4 regions of the Paenibacillus sp. FSL P2-0322 genome follow, and region 4 is predicted to be linked to each of the others. Evidence: riboswitches for the same ligand, from Rfam matches in the RefSeq annotation. Region 4 holds a riboswitch; each other region holds the start of a gene.
The links. Region 4 has a riboswitch for cyclic di-AMP ahead of MKY24_RS06835 (hypothetical protein). Riboswitches for the same ligand answer to the same signal wherever they lie in the genome.
Positions count from the first base shown of each region.

Region 1: linked by a shared signal. The riboswitch ahead of MKY24_RS14180 (3D domain-containing protein) and the one ahead of MKY24_RS06835 (hypothetical protein) in region 4 are both predicted to bind cyclic di-AMP.
Region 2: linked by a shared signal. The riboswitch ahead of MKY24_RS00140 (3D domain-containing protein) and the one ahead of MKY24_RS06835 (hypothetical protein) in region 4 are both predicted to bind cyclic di-AMP.
Region 3: linked by a shared signal. The riboswitch ahead of MKY24_RS00540 (C40 family peptidase) and the one ahead of MKY24_RS06835 (hypothetical protein) in region 4 are both predicted to bind cyclic di-AMP.

Region 1 is NZ_CP150243.1:3,272,295-3,275,576, forward strand. It holds gene MKY24_RS14175 (polysaccharide deacetylase family protein) at 163-969, shown strand; gene MKY24_RS14180 (3D domain-containing protein) at 1,168-1,836, opposite strand; cyclic di-AMP (ydaO/yuaA leader) riboswitch at 1,843-2,011, opposite strand; gene MKY24_RS14185 (amino acid ABC transporter ATP-binding protein) at 2,246-2,968, opposite strand; gene MKY24_RS14190 (ABC transporter substrate-binding protein/permease) at 2,955-3,282, opposite strand, start outside.
Region 2 is NZ_CP150243.1:28,948-32,229, forward strand. It holds gene MKY24_RS00130 (HD domain-containing protein) at 1-75, shown strand, start outside; gene MKY24_RS00135 (TatD family hydrolase) at 118-888, shown strand; cyclic di-AMP (ydaO/yuaA leader) riboswitch at 1,090-1,372, shown strand; gene MKY24_RS00140 (3D domain-containing protein) at 1,644-2,792, shown strand; gene rnmV (ribonuclease M5) at 2,939-3,282, shown strand, end outside.
Region 3 is NZ_CP150243.1:133,947-137,228, reverse strand. It holds gene MKY24_RS00545 (hypothetical protein) at 6-833, shown strand; cyclic di-AMP (ydaO/yuaA leader) riboswitch at 1,110-1,247, shown strand; gene MKY24_RS00540 (C40 family peptidase) at 1,253-1,753, shown strand; gene MKY24_RS00535 (GNAT family protein) at 2,057-2,563, shown strand; gene MKY24_RS00530 (4a-hydroxytetrahydrobiopterin dehydratase) at 2,642-2,941, opposite strand; gene MKY24_RS00525 (hypothetical protein) at 3,059-3,282, opposite strand, start outside.
Region 4 is NZ_CP150243.1:1,543,599-1,546,880, forward strand. It holds gene MKY24_RS06820 (urease accessory UreF family protein) at 1-386, opposite strand, end outside; tRNA gene MKY24_RS06825 (tRNA-Leu) at 649-731, shown strand; gene MKY24_RS06830 (glutathione peroxidase) at 876-1,361, opposite strand; cyclic di-AMP (ydaO/yuaA leader) riboswitch at 1,828-2,000, shown strand; gene MKY24_RS06835 (hypothetical protein) at 2,116-2,511, shown strand; gene kdpA (potassium-transporting ATPase subunit KdpA) at 2,924-3,282, shown strand, end outside.

The DNA of each region.
Region 1 (3,282 bases), 1.7 Mb from region 4:
ATGTACGTTTAGCTCCATCATCTTCATTGATAATCGTTTCATCGTGGACTTCTTTCCAGTCGTTTATGAGCCGAACTTGGTAACCAGCATATTTTTAATAGGACAGGTACATAATAGTCGAGAGCACCACTAGGTATCACTGCACGGAAAGGGGGGATACATATGCCGTACAGGGGAGTGTTGCCAGGCTTGGCACTGTTACTAGCATTTTCAAGTTTACCCGTTCACGCGGATGCGCCTCCCAACATCGGAACGCCCCATCCCAAGGAAGCAACTGTTGCTTCTTCTGTACAACAGAGCATAGATCGAGCAACTCCTACATTAGCAATGCTGCGAAAAAAACATGCGGACATTTTTAAAATGTGCGGCCCACACACCCGCCAAATTGCCCTAACCTTTGATGATGTGCCCGATTCTAGGTATACGCCGCAGGTTTTGGACGTATTACACGCCAATGGCATCAAAGCTACATTTTTCATCGTCGGTCACCGTGCGGAAAAGCATCCGGGGATCATACGCCGTATTATCCGTGAAGGCCATGCTATAGGAAACCATTCCTATACTCATCCGGATTTTAGGAAGGCCACACCAGAACGCTTTCGCAACCAGATTACAAAAACAGAACGTATTTTACAAGCCAGCGCAGGTTTTCGCCCCAAGTTGATTCGTCCACCCTACGGTGAAATCACGGAGCCTCAAATCCAGTGGGCACGTCGTCATGGCTACATGATTGTCAATTGGAATGTAGACTCTCTCGACTGGAAGGGACTAAGTAAAACACAAATTCAGCGCAATGTGATCCCAGCTACTGGGCCTGGCTCTATTATTTTAATGCACGCAGGTGGAGGTCAAAGTTCCAACTTGCAAGGCACTGTCCAAGCTCTGCCGGGTCTAATTCACTCTCTAAAAGCTAAGGGCTACAAATTTGTGACAGTCCCCCGGCTACTCCACACATCGGAACAGAAATAACCATATGTTTATGATTGAGCTACAAGCTAAAGCAACGTAAAAAGGCTGTCTTACCAGCAGAAGTTTTCTGCTCGTCAAGACAGCCTTTTTTATGGATAGGACCTGATAAGAGTCTGACCTAGTTATATGCGGTAGGATACAGGCATTAAGTTTACATAATATATATTATGTTTAATTAAACCATATACACGTATAATGCTATTTATCAATAACGTACAGCTTCACATTTTGAAATCCAAAGTCGTTCACAAATGATTTGTTGCCAGGAATAAAGATATCAATCCGTTTTCCTGTAATGGCGCTGCCCTGATCACGAGCGACAGCTACAAAAGAATGATCCGGCAAACCTGGGTGGGAATAGCCTGTAACCAGCACTTTCGTGCCCATCGGAATGACGTTCGGGTCTACCGCAATTGTACCTAGTTTAAGCGGATTGCCGTAGTAGTCCACAGCTCCCCATTTACCATTCTCATCGGCTGCGGCAGAATACGCAGTAGCCTTAACGTCAACTATTTTGCTATAGTTAAATGTTTTGCCCCACGCTTCAATCGTTGGCCCCTCATTCGCTGGTGCTTTCTCCGTAAGAAGCTGAGGCTTCGAATCCGAAGCTGCATTCACACTTTTTTCACCAGGTACCTTAATTTGCAGACCTGCATATATATTGTTAGAGGCAATGTTTGGGTTCGCCTTCGTCAGCTCGTCCACTGATACTCCATAACGTTGAGCAAGCAAAAAGAAGGTATCGCCATCTTTGGCAGTATGAAGCGAAGCAGCATCCGCTACTCCAGCTGTCTGTGCCAGCCCTGCAATGGCTGCGGCAAGCACCGCAAATTTCATGGTTTTTCCAATATGTTTTAGATGTTTCAAAGATATGTACCTCCTCTGTTATGCCTGCGAAGTTAGCTGTCGGATTCGGACTCAGGAGAAGCCCTATGCTTGTGCAATTCACCCCTAGGCATATTCCATATCGTCTTATGACGTTTCGGAAAGACTGCCGTTGTTACGTCCCCCGCACTTCCCATAGTTTGGGCCCAGCATTCAGCGTTTGTCATAACCGCATGCTGTCCCGGTAAGTTTTGGCTTACTGCATAATATCACAATTTTGTAACCTTATCCGCATGAAAATGTTGGGAACCTTGAACATCATACTATACTCGTTACAATTTTGTCACCAAGAAATCGATATTTGTTACGAAAATATGGTGAAATGGTGACAAAAAAAGAAAAAGCCCTCCGTCAAACGGAGGGCTTTTTTATAGCTCATATCAGCACTTTCTTACAATACTTTGGCAAGAAAATCACGGGTGCGATCATGGCTTGGAGTACCAAATACCTGCTCTGGTGTACCTTGTTCCACAATTTGACCGTTATCCATAAAGATGATTCGATCGCCTACCTCGCGGGCAAAGCCCATTTCATGCGTCACGATTACCATGGTCATGCCGCCTTCGGCGAGCTTCTTCATTACATCCAGAACCTCTCCAACCATTTCAGGGTCCAATGCAGAAGTCGGCTCATCGAACAGCATTACGTGCGGCTGCATGGCCAAAGCACGCGCAATCGCAATACGTTGCTTCTGACCACCGGATAGCTGGTTCGGATAGGTATTCTTCTTATCCTCAAGCCCTACGGTACGCAGGAGTTCTAGCGCAATTTTTTCCGCTTCCTTCCCTGACTGTCTTCTAACCTGCGTTGGTGCTAGCGTCAGGTTCTGCAACACTGTTTTATGCGGGAACAGATTAAAATGCTGGAACACCATCCCCATCTTCTCCCGGGTTACATTAATATTATGACCACGAGCTGTAATCGGCTCGCCCTCAAACAAAATCTCCCCGTTCGTAGGCTGTTCTAGCAGATTCATGCAACGCAAAAACGTACTCTTCCCCGAACCGCTGGGACCGATGATGACGACGACTTCACCTTTGGCGATATCTATATCAATGCCTTTTAAAATCTCATTCTTGCCGAACGATTTACGCAGTTGTTTAACGGTGATCACTGGCTCTCAACTTCCTTTCCCATAAACCCAGCAGCTTAGACAAGCTGAATGTCATTACAAAATAAATAGCGGCTGCGATTACGAACGGACTTAACCCTTCGTAGGTAATGTTCTTAATGACCTGGGCCTGATACATAATATCCACCATCCCAATGGTCGAAATAATGGATGATTCTTTAATGATCGTAATAAACTCATTACCGATAGCAGGCAAAATAGATTTAAATGCTTGCGGCAAAATGACATGACGCATAGCTTTGCCTCGTCCCATACCCAATGAACGGGCAGCCTCCATCTGTCCACGGTCTACTGCC
Region 2 (3,282 bases), 1.5 Mb from region 4:
TTTCCCCAGAATAAATTGAACGCGGTAAAAGACAGGCTTCCTGCCGAAATAAGGAATTATTTTGTCAAAGAATAGACAACTATATAGAAATGTAAGTAAAAAAAGGAGATGTAAACCTTGGATTTATTCGACACTCATACTCACTTGGATGCGCCACAATTTGACGAAGATCGTGAAGAAGTTATAGCACGTGCTGTCGAATCAGGAGTAACACGGATGATCAATATCGGATTTAATCGTGAGACCATTCCATCCACTATGAAATTGGCCGAGACGTATGATTTTATTTATGCGGCAGTTGGATGGCATCCGCAGGATGCTATTACAATGCAGGAGGGCGATCTAGAATGGATTGCATCGTTATGCAGTCATAAAAAGGTTGTAGCCATCGGAGAGATCGGTCTGGATTATTATTGGGATACATCACCGAAGGATGTGCAGCATCGGGTGTTTCGAAATCAAATTGGTCTGGCTCGTGAGCTCAAAATGCCCATTGTTATCCATAACCGGGATGCACATGAAGATATTGTTAAGATTTTGCGCGAGGAAAAAGCGAGTGAGATTGGCGGAGTCATGCACTCCTTTTCGGGTAGCTGGGAAACTGCCAAAATGGTGCTGGATATGGGATTTCACCTTTCCTTCGGTGGTCCAATAACGTTCAAAAATGCCAAGCAGCCAAAAGAGGTGCTCGCACAGGTGCCGCTGGACCGTCTGCTCATTGAAACTGATGCTCCCTATCTGACGCCTCATCCGTTTCGTGGGAAGCGAAATGAGTCTGCACATGTGAGACTGGTAGCAGAGGCTGCAGCCCAAATCAAAGGGATTACAGTGGAGGAATTAGTGTCAATAACGACCCAAAATGCCCTGGAACGATTTGACATTCAATGAAAAAGTGAAGAAATCGATCAAAATAAAGAGATAGACGAAGCTAATCATGAATTTGTTGCAGGAAACTCGAGAATATTACAATATTTTAACCGAATATTTTAAAAAATGTACTTGAAACCTGCTTTACAACATGCATAGAAACAGGATATCATCTTTTCAGTGAATTGTTGTTTGAATGTAAACATCAACAAGTCATTTCATGAACCAGTCTCGCTGAGTCCCTTTTACAGGGAACGGGGGAACCGATATGGCTTACAGTACGTCCGGCATATGTGCAAGAAGGGAACGTCTCTTCCGCCAGCCGGCTCGACCGAAATTCTTTCCCCGGATGGGATTGAATAGGTGGAGGAGCCGTATTTCGATTTCTTTCTGGGTCTTCGGGGTGAATGTGAAGGCGACCGCCATGAGCGGTTGACCCAAGCTAGGGCGACTCTCTACGTCCGAACCCGACAGCTAACCCCGTAAGCGTAACAAGAGAGAAGCCATCTCGTGCATGAGTTTTCCCGCATATTCACACATGCCGGAAGCCACGAAAGAGCTCTCTAGTCTCTTTCTCTGGCTTTTTTTGTTGTGAATAAAAGAAAATCTGTCATCATACTGTGGTTAAACAGGGGAGGACAGCATGCCGCGAAGACGGGTACATGGTGCAGGACAGTCGCAGTTTGGGCTTGTCTTGTAGAAAATCTGTTATAGTCACGTCAAATCTCAACTATGTCTTACTCCAGACGGCGGGCTATGTAAGGAGGACGGAGGAAATGGGCATTTTCCAAAAAAAGGATACCCATGAGTCACGCTCATCCAGCATGTCTTACGTATTGCGTTGGAAGCAAGAGAATGTGCGCCAGGCTGCTTTGGTTGCTATTTTTCTAATCGCGCTAACGATTATGATTTCAATTCTGATGTACACGCAATCTAAAAAACAAGTCTTTTTTGTCATCGATGGCAAGGCGTCTGCGGTAGAAACCCGGGAATCCAAGCTTCAAGATTTGCTGAGCGAGCATTCCATTTCACTTCAGCCGCATGATACAGTTTCCATGCCGCTAAATGGAGCAATACAGGATGGCGATCGCGTAGTCATTAAACGTGCCAATCAAGTCAAAGTATCTTCAGGCAATGAGACGAAAAAGCTGTACACAACAGAAAATACAGTAGAAGGTGCCATTCGTACCTCGGGCTATAAATTATCATCAACGGATAAAGTTTATCCTGCGTTGGATGCCTCTGTTTCGTCTAACATGGACATAAAAATCGTCCGTGTGAAGAAACAGCAGGTCGAACAGAAAAAACAGGTGCCTTATCAGGTCATCAAAACGGCCGATCCGAGTCTTTATAAAGGCGATAATCGGGTCATTCAAAGCGGCAAATCGGGTGTGGTCGTCCAGCACGTTCAAAAGGTATATCATGATGGAAAGTTGGTATCCAAACAGCTGGTTAACAAGGAAGTTGCACAGAACCGTGTGGATAAAGTCATTGCGGTAGGAACGAAGAAAAAACCGGTCGTTCTGGCTGCTTCCGTCGGTCCCAATGATGCGGTTAAGGCAACAACGGTTAGTTCGGGCAGTGCTGTCCGTAAAGCAGGCGTCAATTTTAAATATAGCAAAGTTTTACAAAATGTCTCCATGACGGCGTATTCCTCACAGGAGCCAGGTATCGGTACACGTACTGCATCCGGCGCACGTGTCACGGAAGGACGCACCATCGCGGTCGATCCGAGTGTAATTCCAATCGGCTGGTGGGTGTATATCGAAGGGGTGGGCTTCCGCCGTGCGGAGGATACCGGTGGCGCGATTAAAGGCCACAAAATCGATGTGTATTATGAGAGTTTGAGCCGAGCCAACCAATTTGGTCGTAAGCACGGTAAAACCGTTTATGTTATCGGACCGATAAAGCCTGAAATCAACTAAAACAGGTTGTGTATGTTGAGGGCAATGCGATAGTATTAATAACATAGTTATGCCATGCTAAGAAGAGGATATCCTCTTCTTATTTTGTTTTCAAAAGCAGGGAAAGATAAATATAGCTTGCTGTGTAGCAGTGGAGGGAAACGCAAATGATCAAGGAAGTGATCGTGGTAGAGGGCCGGGATGATACGGTGGCCATCCGCCGCGCTGTTGAAGCGGATACGATAGAAACTGGCGGCTCAGCCATTAATAAAATGACGCTGCGTAAAATTGCATTGGCGCAGGAGCGGCGGGGGGTCATCATTTTAACCGATCCCGATCATGCAGGGGAGCGCATCCGTAAGATTATCGCTTCCAAGGTACCCGGCTGCAAGCAGGCCTTTATACCCGAGGCAGAAGCGACGCGCAAAGGAGATATTGGCGTGGAGAATGCCTCACCGGAAGCGATCAGACACGCTCTTGCACGGGTCCATACGACAGTGGAAGGCGCCGA
Region 3 (3,282 bases), 1.4 Mb from region 4:
TATAGATGCGGACTGTTATAAAAGAGGGCTGGGCGCTGGTGCGCATACGATTCTATATCGTTATCATTTTATTTCTGTATCGACTACTGTGGGGGGTGTTTCTCTATCGGCTGGTGCAGTCTGCCGTTATCCCGCTACTGCTCCGTTATCCTGATCAGGGTCAAAACGAGCTGGGACAGACCTTGTTTTGGATGGAGAGCCAGATTGCTCTGATGGACAGCCGGGAAGTACATGTGTATTTGTGGATACTACTAGGGGCGACTGTACTACGCATACTGATCACTCCCTTCATTAGAGCCGGAATATATCAAAGCCTGCATACCGATGCGACTGAACCGCAAAGCCTGTCCTTTTTCAAGGGTATGAAACGCCATGGCATGTCGTCGCTGTTGTATTACATCATCGAGTTGGGACTGCTGCTGCTTCCCGCCATTTGGGTAGTACCGAGACTCTACCCTATTGTAGCAGGAGCACTTCAATCTTCCTCTTATCTGCTGCATTTGTTGCCCTATGTCATGGGATGGATGGCATACGGATGGTTCATTCGGCAGTGCATCCTGTATATGCAACTGGGGACTGTCGGTGGTCACGCCATACTATCGTCCCTGCTCGCCTTCTTTCGCCAGCTCCTTCCAGCTGTCGGTATATCTCTTTTGCTTGGTGCTTGTGTGCTGCTGGTCTTCGGTCTATTTGGCACCGTGGCGATGATTTGGACTGGCATGCTGGCGCTCATTCTCCAGCAATCGTATCATTTTGTTACTAGTCTGGTCAGGCTGTGGCATATCAGTTCGCAGTACAGACTATGGCATACCGATATCTCCAGTAGAAGTTAAGCCCTGCCTTTATGTTTTTTACTTCATTTCCGTCTGTCGAAAAATCTTGATTCATATCCGCGCAAACGACACATAACTGAATACTGTTAACAACATCTGTTCCTTGGACATTAGGAGCAGATTTTTTTTGTAACTTTTTGCAATGAAACATTTGCCAAAGCCAGCCGTCTTTGTTACAATAATCGCAGTGAACTGATAGTAACAACTTTGTAATCTTTATTGTAACCTTTATCTCAAAAATAACGTTATTGTGAATACTGCTCTCCAAGGTGCACATCTTAAGTTAAGCCTAATTCCTGGCACCTAGGAAGCGGGGGAACCAGTTTGGGTGAATTGATCTCGCAACAGAGTGGTCATAGGGGAACCTTCTACCGAATCCTTAAGCTAACCTCGCAGGCATTGGAAGGGGTATATTTTTTTTGAAGAAGAAGCTAACGATCGCAGCTATGGGTCTTGCCATTGCCTTTACATCTTTTACATTCGGTGGCGGCAGTGCATATGCAGACTCTAAGATGGACCAGGTCATTCAAGATGCCAAAGGAACGAGCTACAGAAGCGGAGGCACTACACTCGAGGGATTCGATTGCTCCGGCTTCACAATGTATGTATTCAACAAACTGGGAATTAAACTTCCGCATCAATCCGGATCACAATTCAAAATGGGATCTTCTGTATCCCGCGATGAAATGAGACCTGGAGACCTGGTGTTCTTCAACACCACAGGAAGAGGCATTTCCCATGTAGGTATCTTCGTAGGTGAAGGGAAATTTGCCCACTCCTCGACTTCACGTGGTGTAGTAGTTAGCTCACTGAACGAAAATTATTACGCTAACCGCTATGTCGGTGCAAAAAGAATTATGAGCACAGACGCTTACCATTCTGTAGCTTCAGAAATTCCTGATGACGACAACGTAGAATAACTAACGCACAGCAAGCTAACCCTAGCCGCAATTTGATTCTGGCCGGAATCGAATTGCGGTTTTTTATGTCCACAACATCAGCAATTATTATCATTACTGACGAACTGAAGCCTCAAAAGGTTTCAATTTTAGCGAACATCGTCGGTTTTACCGTCAGCGCTGGGGGAGCATATGAGCAGTAATTCCTTCTTATTGAATGTATACCCGACTTGAGTATGAAATAAACACGCTTGCCATTCCCCTGCAACTTGTCTACAATCTGTTGTTAATGATTGAAGTACCTGTAAAAGGAGGATGGAACACATGCCGGCCTCAATATCCAACTATCAGATCGTACCGATGGACGAGCATCAAGCGGCTGCAATCTGTGAGTGGCGCTATGACCCACCTTATAATATATACGGTTGGCTCCCCTGGGAACAAATGAAGGCGCTTGAAGTCGAATTTGGAAGTCCCACGCTTCGTCAAGAGCAATATGTTGCCGTACTGGATGAAGAGAATAAGCTGACGGGATTTGCTCAATATTTTCCTATGATCGGTGTGACCCGGCTAGGTCTTGGAATGCATCCTGAAAGATGCGGACATGGCAAAGGCGCTGATTTTGTCCGTGCCATTGCAGAGGAAGCCCAACGACGCAACCCGAAGAATGAAATTGATCTAGAGGTACTCACTTGGAATGGGCGCGCTATCCGGGCTTACAAGGCGGCTGGATTTGAGCTTACAGATACCTATGAACGCCAGACTCCCGATGGCAAAAAACCGTTTTTTTGTATGGTATATCGTCCCGAGCACCAAACCCAGGTTCTATGATAAAAGCGCCTTCGGCATACAACCGCGATGTTGTATAGCGAAGGCGCTTTTATCATCATACGACAGATCATTACAAGCTCAATGACTGCTGCGCATTTTTTCAAAAGCTTCATTATATTGTTGGGCTTCCTTAATATCCACGGCCATAATACCGCCGTCGTCCCAAGAGGTCAAACGCAGAGTCACGGTCTTGTAATCAATCGTAATAAATGGATGATGATTGAATGCTTCAGATATAGCGGCAACTTCATCCACGAATGCAATCCCTTTCATAAAACTGGAAAAATTATATTTCCGAACGATCCAACGTCCTTCCTCCAGTTCCCAGCCCTCCAGTTTCTCCAGATGTGCTTCAATCTCTTCTTGTGTAAAAGGCATGTTACGAACTCCTCCCCGTTTATACGGAAGCCTTTCGACCGCTTAAATACGGCCAAAACTACGATATATTGGTGTACATATTACCACGGCCCCGTTGATAAATCCATAAGACGGACCTCAAATCAAAGGGACTGACGTCAGCTCCTCGTCTCCAATGAGTACATAGATACGATGCTGCTCCGGCTCATAGATCACAACGCCACTGCCTACAGTGATTATGGGCTCTGTACCCAGTGCATAAAATAAGTCTTCTGCCAAAGCTTCATTGACTTCCTGGCGTCCCGCCGGGTCCAGCCTGTCCCAATCTTCTGCTTCCATCTCAAAAAATTCATAGCTGTCTG
Region 4 (3,282 bases):
AGTGTGCCAATCGCATTGTATTGAATGAGTATGGATTCCAACTGGTCAAATTCAAGCCAAGGATAAAGAGCCTTAGCGAGCTTGAGTAGACGCTGACCGGATAGACGAAACTCCTTCACATGCTGCCAGGAGGGACGTTGGGTATGCAGCATCTTATCAATGAGGGCGATCCGCCAACTGTCATTCTGCTGGATGGCGACATACAGACTTTTGATAGCCATGCCGTCAACGGTTGTAAATTGAGGATACAAATCATCCAGCATGTAATGTTCCAGGTCTTGTAGACTGTTCAAATGTCCGTTACGGGATAGTTTCTCCAGTCCGTTGAAACGGGTGAAGCCACCAACAGGTAGGGAAGGGTCCAACAATAATGCATAGTTCAGCAAGCGGTTGCCTTTATGCAGGGTGGTTCGCCTCCTCGAAGTGAATCCTTATGTTACGTTATTTCACTCTTTACTTGGGGGGACGAAAGATATTCGAAATATATGTAATATATATTTACATTTAAGTAGCTTTTGTGTCAAATTAAATATTCTTATCGCTCATATATGTTAGTTAAAATAACATATAAAATAATTATTATATTTTTGTTTACAAATAGTTGATGAGAGAGTATAATAAATCTGTTGCCTCATTACATTATGATTTGCGGTCGTGGTGGAATGGCAGACACGCTATCTTGAGGGGGTAGTGGGCGTACGCCCGTGGAGGTTCGAGTCCTCTCGACCGCATTATATGCAAGACTCAGTTAAAAAAGCATCCTGACACGGTTTACGTGAAGGGATGCTTTTTTGTTAAGCATTTTTCGTTATATCCTTTTGCCACAGAACAACGGTAGACAACCGGTCGTTTATTAACTGTGATAAAGAAGGATGTCAGTTTTGCTGCAAAAGCTTCTCTATATCTCCCGCCAGCTTATCTGGAGTGGTTTGCGGTGCATAGCGCTTAAATACGTTACCTTCTCGTGTAATTAAGAATTTAGTAAAATTCCATTTGATCGCTTTGGACCCTAATACCCCCGGAGCAGTTTGGGTCAGGTAACGAAATAAGGGGTGCGCTTGATCGCCATTGACATCTGTCTTGGCGAACATCGGAAAGGTAACACCATAATTGATCTGGCAAAACTCGGAAATCTCCTCGCTGGAACCTGGCTCTTGTTTGGCAAATTGGTTGCTGGGAAATCCCAAAATTTCGAGCCCCTGTTCATGGTACTGGTCATATAGCTCTTGTAGCGCTTTGTATTGGGGGGTTAACCCACATTTGCTGGCAGTGTTCACGATAAGCAGAACGTTCCCTTCATATGTGGATAACGGAATTTGTTTCCCTTGCAGGGTGTGCGCATCATATTCATAAACGGTCATAGTATCTCTCCTTATTCAATATTCAGCAATTAAATTGTAAGCAATTAAAATCGAGGTTGCAAGTTTTGAAAAGCTGTATCAAGCCTTTAGCCGCTGTAAAATCGTATTTTGTTCAAAACAGTAAATCGCACCGCAAATGGAGCGAATTAAGGTGTTTCTTCTTATAAAAGCGGGTTCAATCGGTGTTTAGCTGGTACATATAGCGTATTTTCTTCTCTTTTTACAAAAAAAGGCCAAAAACGCCCTACCCTACGCCAATATTGACATGCTTGTCATTTTCGAAAAGGGATGAAAAACAGAGATTGAAGGAGCTGTGAGAAGCATAGTTGCATTGTAAGCGCTATTATTAATATCCTAGGCTCTAAAGGCCGATTTATAACCCCGCAGTTGAGCTTTACAGTCTTCCATGCGCGGGTGTATGATTCAAGACGTAATTTCAAATTAACTTGAATGAAGCAACAACGAAATGTCTATAGCGCTGAATTTTGCAGTTGCAAAAGCGGGGGAACCAATCGAGATTGTACGGCTTCGGAAGCCGTGTGTCTCATGGGGTGAATTTTCAGGTCAAGTGCCAGAAATAGGGCGACTCTCACGTCCGAATCCGACAGCTAACCTCGTAAGCGTACAGGGAGAGGCAACAAACCGCCGTGTGCAGCCATGGTTTATTTTATCATGGATATGTAAGAAGCCGGAGGAAAGCCTTTTTCCTTCGGCTTCTTTTTGTTGTCTTTTTATACCGGGAGAGGAGCTACTGATGGAAGGTCGGTTAATTATTGTCACTGCACCGAATGAAGCGGGCAGAAGTTTTGTGAAATTGCTTATTTTCAAAAAATTGGCGTTTGCAGTTCTCACGAATAGCGCCCAGGAGGAACGACAGCTCAAAAAAATGGGTGTGGAGCACATTGTCCGCATCAATACCATGCAAGCGGGAAAATGGAATTTTCCAAAAAAAGAAATTGGTAGTGTGTATTTGTTCGAGAACAGCTTGAATCTGACGTGCCGTTTCCTGCAAATATGTCGGCCGCTAACATCGGAATCGATCTATGTTATTACGCACGGCTGTAATCCACAAGGAATTTATCGGGGATTGGGAGCGGATCATGTGATCTACACATTGAACGGAGAGGTGGGTTTTCTGCTGAACGGATAAGCACTTATAACATAGTTGTTTTATGATTTTATGATCAAATAAGAATGGCGATCTGAGGACCGATACGGAGGGTATAAACATGATGGATATATACATGCTGCTCGTCATGGCTGTGAGTTATGGAGTGATACTGCTGTTTGTACGCTGGTGTGATGCGCAGACCTCTAAAGGAGGACGAAGAGGATGATCGTTATACTTGGGCTTACGGCTATTGTGTTTATGTATTTAATCTACGCACTCCTGAACCCTGAAAAGTTCTAGTCAGCTATAGGGGATAGAGCGGGCGGGAACAACAGATCTGAATATTAAGCATCATAGGTAGCGGGTTTTCGCAAACGTGTGCACACAATTGGTGCTCTGGAAGCAGGTCTGTTGTTCCAAACGCAGGAGCATTTTGAAGGAGGAATAAAGGATGGAGCTGCTTCAAATTGGAATTGTGATCGTCATATTGCTGCTCTTGGTAAAGCCAGTGGGCACCTATATGTATCATGTATTCTCGAATGAACCCAATCGGACGGATCGGATTTTTGGCGGAACAGAAAAGCTGATTTATAAGATAGTAGGATTGAAGAAGCTGGAGAGCATGCGTTGGACTACGTATGTTATGAGTTTCATTGCAACGAATGTCGTGCTTGTGGCGATCAGCTACTTGCTGTTGCGTTTACAGGGAATGCTTCCTGGTAATCCGGCTGGAAACAGTAATATGGAAGCATCACTAGCTTTTAATACGGTAATCAGCTTTATGACGAATACGAATCTCCAACATTATAG